DNA from 2 places in the Hydrogenophaga sp. SNF1 genome. Region 2 is predicted to be linked to the other one. Evidence: riboswitches for the same ligand, from Rfam matches in the RefSeq annotation. Region 2 holds a riboswitch; the other holds the start of a gene.
The links. A riboswitch is a leader RNA that binds a small molecule or an ion and turns the genes downstream of it on or off. The one in region 2 is predicted to bind glycine.
Positions count from the first base shown of each region.

Region 1: another riboswitch for glycine. It lies ahead of SOM08_RS18995 (PBP1A family penicillin-binding protein); the one in region 2 lies ahead of gcvT (glycine cleavage system aminomethyltransferase GcvT).

Region 1 covers NZ_CP139793.1:3,970,938-3,976,027, forward strand. Annotated here, with positions in the region: gene SOM08_RS18990 (nitric-oxide reductase large subunit) at 1-878, shown strand, start outside; gene SOM08_RS18995 (PBP1A family penicillin-binding protein) at 918-3,185, opposite strand; glycine riboswitch at 3,242-3,337, opposite strand; tRNA gene SOM08_RS19000 (tRNA-Met) at 3,542-3,618, opposite strand; gene rplQ (50S ribosomal protein L17) at 3,636-4,031, opposite strand; gene SOM08_RS19010 (DNA-directed RNA polymerase subunit alpha) at 4,117-5,090, opposite strand, start outside.
Region 2 covers NZ_CP139793.1:1,745,741-1,750,830, forward strand. Annotated here, with positions in the region: gene gcvP (aminomethyl-transferring glycine dehydrogenase) at 1-847, opposite strand, end outside; gene gcvH (glycine cleavage system protein GcvH) at 874-1,251, opposite strand; gene gcvT (glycine cleavage system aminomethyltransferase GcvT) at 1,271-2,404, opposite strand; glycine riboswitch at 2,462-2,565, opposite strand; glycine riboswitch at 2,578-2,674, opposite strand; gene SOM08_RS08455 (hypothetical protein) at 2,744-3,250, opposite strand; gene SOM08_RS08460 (electron transfer flavoprotein-ubiquinone oxidoreductase) at 3,385-5,070, opposite strand.

The DNA of each region.
Region 1 (5,090 bases), 2.2 Mb from region 2:
AGCGCACCAGCCTGTCGGTGATGGAGTACTGGCGCTGGTGGGTGGTGCACCTGTGGGTGGAGGGCTTCTTCGAGGTCTTCGCCACCACCGCCCTGGCCTTCGTTTTCTCCAGCATGGGGCTGGTGTCGCGCCGCATGGCCACCACGGCCAGCCTGGCCTCGGCCTCGCTGTTCCTGCTGGGCGGCATCCCGGGCACCTTCCACCACCTGTACTTCGCGGGCACCACCACGCCGGTCATGGCCGTGGGCGCCTCGTTCAGCGCGCTGGAGGTGGTGCCACTGATCGTGCTGGGCCACGAGGCCTTCGAGAACTGGCGCCTGAAGACCCGCGCGCCCTGGATGGACGACCTGAAGTGGCCGCTGCTGTGCTTCGTCGCCGTGGCCTTCTGGAACATGCTGGGCGCGGGCGTCTTCGGCTTCATGATCAACCCGCCGATCTCGCTGTACTACATCCAGGGCCTGAACACCACGCCCGTGCACGCGCACGCGGCCCTGTTCGGCGTCTATGGCTTCCTGGCACTGGGCTTCACGCTGATGGTGTTGCGCTACCTGCGGCCCCGCGCCGTGTTCAGCGAGCCGCTGATGAAGGCCGGCTTCTGGGGCCTGAACCTGGGCCTGGTGCTGATGATCTTCACCAGCCTGCTGCCGATCGGCTTCATCCAGTTCATGGCGAGCGTGGGCGAGGGCCTGTGGTACGCCCGCAGCGAGACCTTCATGCAGCAGCCGCTGCTGCAGACGCTGCGCTGGGTGCGCACCTTCGGCGACCTGGTGTTCATCGGCGGTGCCGTGGCGCTGGCGCTGCAGGTGGTGCTGGGCCTGCTGGACCGCAGCGGCGCACCGGCCCGGACCGGGCAGCGACTGAGCGAGGCGCGCGGCTGACGCACCGGCGCGCGGGCCGCCGCGGCGGCCTGCGCGCCCTCAACCCGGCGGCGCCCCGCCGGGCGCATCCGGCGCGCAGTCGAACGGCCCCGCCACCCGGTCGTTGTCGTCCTGCACGCAAACGCTGGCCGCGTACTCGGCATAGGCGTAGTCGCCGGCATGGACCACGACGCCGCCAGGCCGCTCGCGCTGGCGCGGCGAGCGGCCAGCCACGGCGCTGGCCATGAACTCGGTCCACACGGGCAGCGCGTGCGTGGCCCCGGTGGCCCGGCCCAGGCTGCGCGGCTGGTCGTAGCCCATCCACACCACGGTGGACACCCCCGACGAATAGCCCGCGAACCACACGTCGCGGGCCTGGTTGGAGGTGCCGGTCTTGCCCGCCACGTCGGGGCGGCCCAGGCGCAGGGCACGCCGCGCCGTGCCCTGCTGCACGACGTCGCGCAGCATGCTGTCCACGATGTAGGCGTTGCGCTCGGAGACGGAGCGCAACGCCGGCGCGGGGTCGGCGGCGTCGTACAGCACCGCGCCGCCACGCTCGCTCACGCGGGTGATCAGCACGGCGGGACGCCATTCGCCGCCGCTGCCGAACACCGCGTAGGCCTGCGCCAGCCCCAGCGGCGAGACCGCGCCCGCGCCCAGGGCCAGTGGCAGGGCCGCCGGGTTGTGTTGCGGATCGAAGCCGAAGCGCGCCGCGAAATCGCGCACGTACACCGCACCCGCCGCCTCCATCAGGTTCACCGTGGCCACGTTGCGGGACCGCGCCAGCGCGTCGCGGGCCGTCACGAAGCCGTCGTAGCGGTCGCCGTGGTTGCGGGGAGCCCAGGCGCGGCGCCCCGGGGCGGCCGGCGTCACCACGCGCTGGCGGTCTTCCACCAGCGTGCCGGGGAAGTAGCCGCGCTCCAGCGCCGCGGAGTAGACGAATGGCTTGAAGGTGGAGCCGGGTTGGCGCAGGGCCTGCATGGCGTGGTCGTACTGGCCCAGGCGCGGGTCGAAGCCGCCGGCCAGGGCCAGGATGTGACCGGTGTCCATGTCGATGGAGACCAGGGCGCCCTCCATTCGCGGCAGCTGGGCCAGGCGCCAGCCCTGTGCCGCGTCGCGCTGCACGCGGATCACCGAACCGACCTCGATGCGCGGGCCCCGCCCGGCGCGGTGCGCCAGCGCGATGGCGCTGCCGTCGCGCAGGTGGGCCTGCAGCCCCGCGGACGACACCTCGCGCACCAGGGTCGCCTGCAGCTCGCCGCTGTCGGGGTACGGGGCCAGCGCGCGCCGCAGCCCCGGCCGGTCGAATCGCCAGGGCGGCGGCAGCCGGGCTTCCGGTCCGGCGTAGCCGCGCTGCTGCTGGGCGCGCAGCAAACCGCCGCGCAGCGCGCGCATGGCCTCGCGCTGCAGGTCCGCGTCGATGCTGAGGACCACGTCCAGACCGCGCGTGTACGCCGCGTCGCCGAAACGCTCCACCACCCGCTGGCGGGCCTGCTCCACGGCATGCCCCACGTGCAGCCCACCCAAGCGCTCGGGCGAGCGCAGGACCAGGGGCTCGGCCTGGGCCTGGTCGTGCGCGTCCTGGTCGATCCAGCCGAGCGCCAACAGGCGCGACAGGATGTAGCGCTGCCGCACCACGGCGCGCTCGCGGTTGACCACGGGGTTGTAGGCCGAGGGCGCCTTGGGCAGGCCCGCCAGCATCGCGGCCTCGGCCAGCGTGAGCTCATGCAGCGCCTTGTCGAAGTACACCGAGGCGGCGGCGGCAAAGCCATAGGCCCGTTCACCCAGGTAGACCTGGTTCATGTAGAGCTCGAGCAGGGTGTCCTTGTCGTGGTGCGCCTCGAGCTTGCAGGCCAGCAGCACCTCCATGATCTTGCGGCGGTAGGTCTTCTCGGGACTGAGAAAGAACATGCGGGCCACTTGCATGGTGATGGTGCTGCCGCCCTGCGCGCGCCCCCCGGCGAACAGGTTGCTCCAGGCGGCGCGCGCCAGGCCGGAGAAGTCCACGCCGCGGTGCGCGTAGAAGCCCGCGTCCTCGATGGCCAGCAGCGCCTCGCGCATGCGCTTGGGGATCTGCTCGATCGCCACGAGCTCGCGGCGCTCCTCACCGTATTCGGCCAACAGGCGGCCGTCCCGGGCGTGGATGCGCAGCGGCAGCTTGGGGCGGTAGTCGGTCAGGGCCGCCACGCTGGGCAGCTCCTGCCACAGGCGGTGAAGCGCGTAGGCGCCGCCCAGCGAGAGACCCGCGAGCAGTCCCAGGACAAGGGCAATGACAAAGCGCGTCGACGCGCCCCGGGACGGGGGGGTGTGCGGATGGGGAGAAGGCACCAGGACTCCAATAGGTGGTCGCAGGCGATCGCGTCGCATCGATGCGATCCTGCTGCGCCTCCCCCTCTGTCCTTGAACCTGAGAGTTTCAGCCGCTGACGCGGCTTGCCCCTTCGGTGGGCCGTGCGACGGCCGCTCTCCAGTCGGCGAAATGGGTGACTGCGGTCCTGGTGCCTGAGCGATGATGGGAGTTTGCGCCTTCGGCGGGGGCCCGGGGCCCCGCTCTCCCGCAGTGCGGCGATTATGGCATCCGGGCCGTCGCCGGCCGACGCCGCGCGCGGCAGGCATTCGCGGCGCCACCAAGAAAAAAGGCCCTCGATTCGAGGGCCTTCTTCACCAGCTGGCACTGGGTTTGTTTGGTTGCGGAGGCAAGATTTGAACTTGCGACCTTTGGGTTATGAGCCCAACGAGCTACCAGGCTGCTCCACTCCGCGTCAAGCCAAAAATTATATCACGCTTTGTCGGCTTCACCGGCATCGGCGGCCGGTTCGGCGCGGTCAACCAGCTCCACCAGGGCCATGGGCGCGTTGTCGCCCACGCGGAAACCCATCTTCAGGATGCGGGTGTAGCCACCGGGACGGGCCTTGAAGCGCGGGCCGAGTTCGTCGAACAGCTTGACCACCACGTCGCGATCGCGCAGGCGGTTGAAGGCCAGGCGGCGGTTGGCCACCGTCGGCTCTTTGGCCAGGGTGATCATGGGCTCGACGACCCGGCGCAGTTCCTTGGCCTTGGGCAGCGTGGTCTTGATGGCCTCGTGCGTGAGCAGCGAGTTCATCATGTTGCGCAGCATCGCGAGGCGGTGCTCGCTGGTGCGGTTGAGTTTGCGAAGTCCGTGTCCGTGACGCATGGTGTTTCCTTTCCGTCTTTTGCCGCCGGCCGTATCAGGTACCGGCGGTTCGTCATGGCCTGGCCCGAGGGCTCAGGGGTTGAGATCAGTGCTTGTCGAGGCCGGCGGGCGGCCAGTTCTCGAGCTTCATGCCCAGCGTGAGACCACGCGAGGCCAACACTTCCTTGATTTCGTTGAGCGACTTGCGGCCCAGGTTCGGGGTCTTGAGCAACTCGTTCTCGGTGCGCTGGATCAGGTCACCGATGTAATAGATGTTCTCGGCCTTCAGGCAGTTCGCCGAACGCACGGTGAGTTCGAGCTCGTCCACAGGGCGCAGCAGGATCGGGTCGAACTGCTGCGAGCTGCGCTGTTGCGGCGCCTCCGTGAAGAGGTCGGCGCCTTCCAGCTGGGCGAACACGGCGAGCTGTTCAACGAGGATCTTGGCCGAGGCGCGCACGGCCTCTTCGGGGCCAATGGAGCCGTTGGTCTCGATCTCGAGCACCAGCTTGTCGAGGTCGGTGCGCTGCTCGACGCGGGCGCTTTCCACCGTGTAACTCACGCGCTTGACCGGCGAGAAGGACGCGTCGAGGACGATGCGGCCGATCGAGCGGGCGGCTTCGTCGCCACGGCGCAGCGTGCCAGGCACGTAGCCGCGGCCCTTTTCGACCTTGATCTGCATGTCCAGCTTGGCACCGGCCGACAGCGTGGCGATGACGTGGTCGGGGTTGACGATCTCGACGTCGTGCGGCGTCTGGATGTCGGCGGCCGTCACGACCCCCTCACCGTCCTTGCGCAGACTCAGGGTCACCTCGTCGCGGTTGTGGAGCTTGAACACCACGCCCTTGAGGTTGAGCAACAGGTTGACCACGTCTTCCTGAACGCCGTCGATGGACGAGTATTCGTGCACCACGCCAGCAATGGTCACTTCGGTGGGGGCATGGCCCACCATGGACGACAGCAGCACGCGGCGCAGGGCGTTGCCCAGGGTGTGCCCGTAGCCGCGTTCGAAGGGCTCCAGCGTGACCTTGGCGCGATTGGCCGAGAGTTGCTCGACGTTGATGGACTTGGGCTTGAGCAGGT
Region 2 (5,090 bases):
GCATGCCGAAGCGCTGCGTGGTGCCGACCACGATGTCGGCGCCCATCTCGCCGGGCGGCTTGATCAGGGTCAGGGCCAGCAGGTCGGCGGCCACGATGAAGGCGGCGTTCTTGCCGTGCACGGTGGCGGCGTCCGCCGTCCAGTCGTGCAGCCAGCCACTGGAGGCCGGGTACTGCGTGAAGGCGGCGAAGTAGTCGTCGGCCGCCAGCATGGCGTCCCATTCTTCGCCCGACATGGCCACGCGCACCTCCAGGCCCAGCGGTGCCGCGCGCGTCTGGATCACCTCGATGGTCTGCGGGTGCGTGTCGCCCGACACCACGAAGGCATGGCCCTTGGCCTTCACGGAGCGCTTGGCCAGCGTCATGGCCTCGGCCGCGGCCGTGGCCTCGTCGAGCATGGAGCCGTTGGCGATGTCCATGCCCGTCAGGTCGGTGACCATGGTCTGGAAGTTGACCAGCGCCTCCATTCGGCCTTGGGAGATCTCGGCCTGGTAGGGTGTGTAGGCCGTGTACCAGGCCGGGTTCTCCAGGATGTTGCGCAGGATGACGCCCGGTGTGTGGGTGCCGTGGTAGCCCTGGCCGATGAAGCTCTTGAGCAGCTTGTTCTGCCGCGCGATGCCCTGGAGCTCGGCCAGCGCGGCGGCCTCGGTCAGCGGCGCGGGCAGCTGCATGCCCTGGCGGCGCGCGATCGGGCGCGGCACGATGCTGTCGATCAGCGCGCGACGCGAGGCCTCGCCGATGACCGAGAGCATGTGGCGCTCGCCCGCTTCGTCGAGGCCGATGTGGCGCGCGACGAATTCGCTGGCGTTCTCGAGTTCACCCAGGGGCTTGACGGAGGGCATGAGCATGGCGGGCCTCGGTGGCGGGGGAAAAATCAGGCGTTGTCCTTGACGAACTTCTGGTAGGCCGGTTCGTCCATGAGCGGATCGAACTGGCCCATGTCCTTGATCAGGACCTTGAAGAACCAGCCCTTGCCCAGGGGGTCGCTGTTGGCCAGCGAGGGGTCGGCGCGCAGGGCTTCGTTGACCTCGGTCACCTCGCCGTCCAGCGGCATGTAGACGTCGGCCGCGGCCTTCACCGACTCGACCACGCCGGCGACCTCGCCCTTGGCGTAGGTGCGGCCCACCTCGGGCAGCTCGACGAAGACCACGTCGCCCAGCGCGTCCTGCGCGTGCAGGGTGATGCCGACGACGGCGGCCTCGTGGTCCTCGAGCTGGATCCACTCGTGATCGGGGGTGTACTTGACGGTCATGGTTGTGCTCCTGCGGCGATCAGCCGCGGTGGTAACGGTTGGGAACGAAAGGCAGGGAGGCCACCTGCATGGGCACGGCCTTGCCGCGCACCAGCGCGTTCAGGCGCGTGCCCACGGCCGCGAAGGCCGGTGGCACATAGCCCATGGCGATGGGCTGGTTGATGCTGGGGCCGAGCAGGCCGCTGGTGACTTCACCGAGGCGCTCGCCGGCCTCGCTCTGCAGTTCGGTGTGCTCGCGCACCGGCACCCGCTCCTGCGCGAGCAGGCCCACGCGCACGCGCGACAGGGGCGCGCTGCCATCGAGCTGCGCGAGCACGCGCTCGGCGCCAGGGAAGCCGCCCGCGCGCGCGCCGCCCGTGCGGCGCACCTTCTGCATGGCCCAGTTGAGCGCGGCTTCCACGGGGGTCGTGGTGGTGTCGATGTCGTTGCCATAGAGACACAGGCCGGCTTCCAGGCGCAGCGAGTTGCGCGCGCCCAGGCCGACGGGTTTCACCTCGGGCTGCGCGAGCAGGGCGCGCGCGAAGGCCTCGGTGTCGGCCGCGGCCAGCGAGATCTCGAAGCCGTCCTCGCCGGTGTAGCCGCTGCGCGTGGCGAACAGGGGCTTGCCCTGCCAGCTGAAGGCGCCACCGGTCATGAAGACCAGCTTCTCCACGCCGGGCAGCAGGCGCTGCAGGGCCGTCACGGCCCGCGGGCCCTGCAGCGCGAGCAGGCCGCGGTCGAATTGCGGCTCCACGGTGCAGCGCGCGCCGATGCGCTCGACGATGTGCTTGAGGTCGCCGTGCTTGCAGGCGCCGTTGACGATGACGAAAAGGTCGTCGCCCCGGTTCACGAACATCAGGTCGTCGATGACCGTGCCCTCGTCGCTGAGCAGCAGGCCGTAGCGCTGCTTGCCGGGCGCCAGGCCGATCACGTCCACCGGCATCAGGCTTTCGAAGGCGGTGGCCGCGTCGGGGCCGATGAGCCGCAGCTGTCCCATGTGCGAGACGTCGAACAGGCCGGCGGCTTCGCGCGTGTGCAGGTGCTCGGCCATGAGGCCGGCCGGGTACTGCACCGGCATGCTGTAGCCCGCGAAGGGCACCAGGCGCGCGCCCAGTTCGAGGTGCAGCGCGTGCAGCGGGGTCTTGAGGAGGTCGGTGGAAGCGTCGGCGGACACGGCGGGTTCTCTGGCGGGGGCAGGCCCCTCGCGGGGCGGGACACGGGTTCATCCGTGCGCTGCCCCACTGTCCGCTTTACCTGAGAGATTCACGCGGGCGATGCCGCGCTTGCTCCTTCGGTGGACCCCATCGGGTGGGGCCTCTCTCCAGGGGGGATCGCCCGCCGGGTGGCGGGCGTTTGCCAGTCCTTTTGCCTGAGCGTTCGGGGCCTGATCCGGCCCCTGCGCCTTCGGCGGTTCCCCGGGGGAACGCTCTCCTGACAATGCGGCGAATTCTAGCCGGGAACCCGGCGTGCACGGACAACGCCACCCGGCGTCCCCAGGGGCGCGAGGGCGCGCTCAGGCGTCCTGCGGGGCGGTCTCGGGCAGCACCTTCGCCAGGCGCTCGCTGATCGAGGCGGCGCGCTCGGCGCCCGCGACACGCTCGATCTCGGTGAGCATGTCCTGGCCCACGGCCATCATGCTGGCGGCGTCGCGCGCCTCGCGCAGCGCCTGGCGGAAGCGGTCGGCCAGGGCGCGGTCGCGCGCGGCGAACATGCGGTCGGACAGGTCGAACAGGAACATGCGCGCGCTGGCCAGCGAGCGTGGCCCGCTGAAGGTGTCCACCGAGCCGCGCGGGGGCGGCGGCACCGGGCGCGCGGGCGGCTCGGCCGGGGCTTCGTCGATCAGGTAGCCGTCGGCCAGCAGCGCCTCCACCATGGCGCGGCCTTCGCCATGGAAGAGGGCATGGAGCGACGCGGTGGACTTGCGGCCATCGGCCACCAGCAGGATGGCGCGCTCGCGCTGGCCCAGCGAGCGCTGGCCCGGGAGCAGTTCGGTGCGGCCTTTGTCGGTCTTGATGAGCATGTGCGGTGCGCAGGCAGCGGTGGACGCCGCACTCTGGGCGGGGCGCATGACGCTCGCGTGTCACGCGGGCGTGAAAAAGCCGCCCGGGGGCGGCTTCGTGGCGATCGCGTGAGAGACGTCACACGCCCGCGGCCTCACATGCCCGCGTAGTTCGGACCGCCGCCGCCTTCGGGCGTTACCCACACGATGTTCTGGGTCGGGTCCTTGATGTCGCAGGTCTTGCAGTGCACGCAGTTCTGCGCGTTGATCTGCAGGCGGTCCTCGCCCGCATCGGTTTTCACGAACTCGTACACGCCGGCCGGGCAGTAGCGGCTTTCCGGGCCCGCGTACTTTGCCAGGTTCACCTGCACCGGCACCGTGCTGTTCTTCAGCGTCAGGTGCGCGGGCTGGTTTTCCTCGTGGTTGGTGTTGGAGACGAAGACGCTGGAGAGGCGGTCGAAGCTGAGCACGCCGTCCGGCTTGGGGTAGGCGATCTTGGGCATCTGGTCCGCGGGCTTGAGGTACTCGTGGTCGGGCTTGTCGCGGTGCAGGGTCCAGGGCGGCGCGCTCACGCCGATCTTGGGCAGGAACCACTGCTCGATGCCCGTCATCAGCTTGCCGATGGTCGGGCCCTTCTTGAACCAGGCCTTGAAGTTGCGGGTCTGCCAGAGTTCCTCGTGCAGCCAGCTTTTCTCGAAGGCCGCGGGGTAGGCCGAGAGCTCGTCGCTCGAACGGCCGGCCGTCACGGCCTCGAAGGCCGCCTCGGCGCAGAGCATGCCGCTCTTGATGGCCGCGTGGCTGCCCTTGATGCGCGCGGCGTTCAGGTAGCCCGCGTCGCAGCCCACCAGCGCGCCGCCGGGGAACACCGTCTTGGGCATGGCCTGCGGCGTGCCGTTGTTGATGGCGCGCGCGCCGTAGCCCAGGCGCTTGCCGCCTTCGATGTGCGCCTTGATCGCCGGGTGCGTCTTCCAGCGCTGCATCTCCTCGAAGGGCGAGAGCCAGGGGTTGCTGTAGTCCAGCCCGATGACGAAGCCCAGCGTGACCTTGTTGTCCTCGAGGTGGTAGAGGAAGCCGCCGCCGAAGGTGTCGTCCGTCATGGGCCAGCCGGCGGTGTGCACCACCAGGCCGGGCCTGGCCTTGTCGGCCGGGATCTCCCACAGCTCCTTGACGCCGATGGCCCAGCTCGACGGGTCCTTGCCCTTGTCGAGGTCGAACTTGGCGATGAGCTGCTTGCCCAGGTGGCCGCGAGCGCCCTCGGCGAACACGGTGTACTTGGCGTGCAGCTCCATGCCGAGCTGGAAGGCCTCGGTGGGCTCGCCGTCCTTGCCGATGCCCTGGTTGCCCGTGGCCACGCCCTTGACGGAGCCGTCGTCGTTGTAGAGCACCTCGGCGGCGGTGAAGCCGGGGAAGATCTCCACGCCCAGGGCCTCGGCCTGCTCGGCCAGCCACTTCACCACGTTGCCCAGGCTGATGACGTAGCAGCCCTCGTTGTGGAAGTTGCGCGGCATCAGGAAATCGGGCGTGCGGCTCGAGCCCGTCTCGCTGAGCATGAGCAGGTCGTCGCCCGTGACGGGCTGGTTCAGCGGCGCGCCGCGCGCTTTCCAGTCGGGGAACAGCTCGTTGATGGCGCGCGGGTCCATCACCGCGCCCGAGAGGATGTGCGCGCCGGGCTCGGAGCCCTTCTCCAGCACGCAGACGTTGACCTCCTTGCCTTGCTCGGCGGCCAGCTGCTTCAGTCGGATGGCGGTGGACAGGCCGGCCGGGCCGGCGCCGACCACGACCACGTCGTACTCCATGGCTTCGCGGGGACCGAACTGGGCCAGGATCTGATCATGCGTCATGGGGGGTCTCGCTCATAATG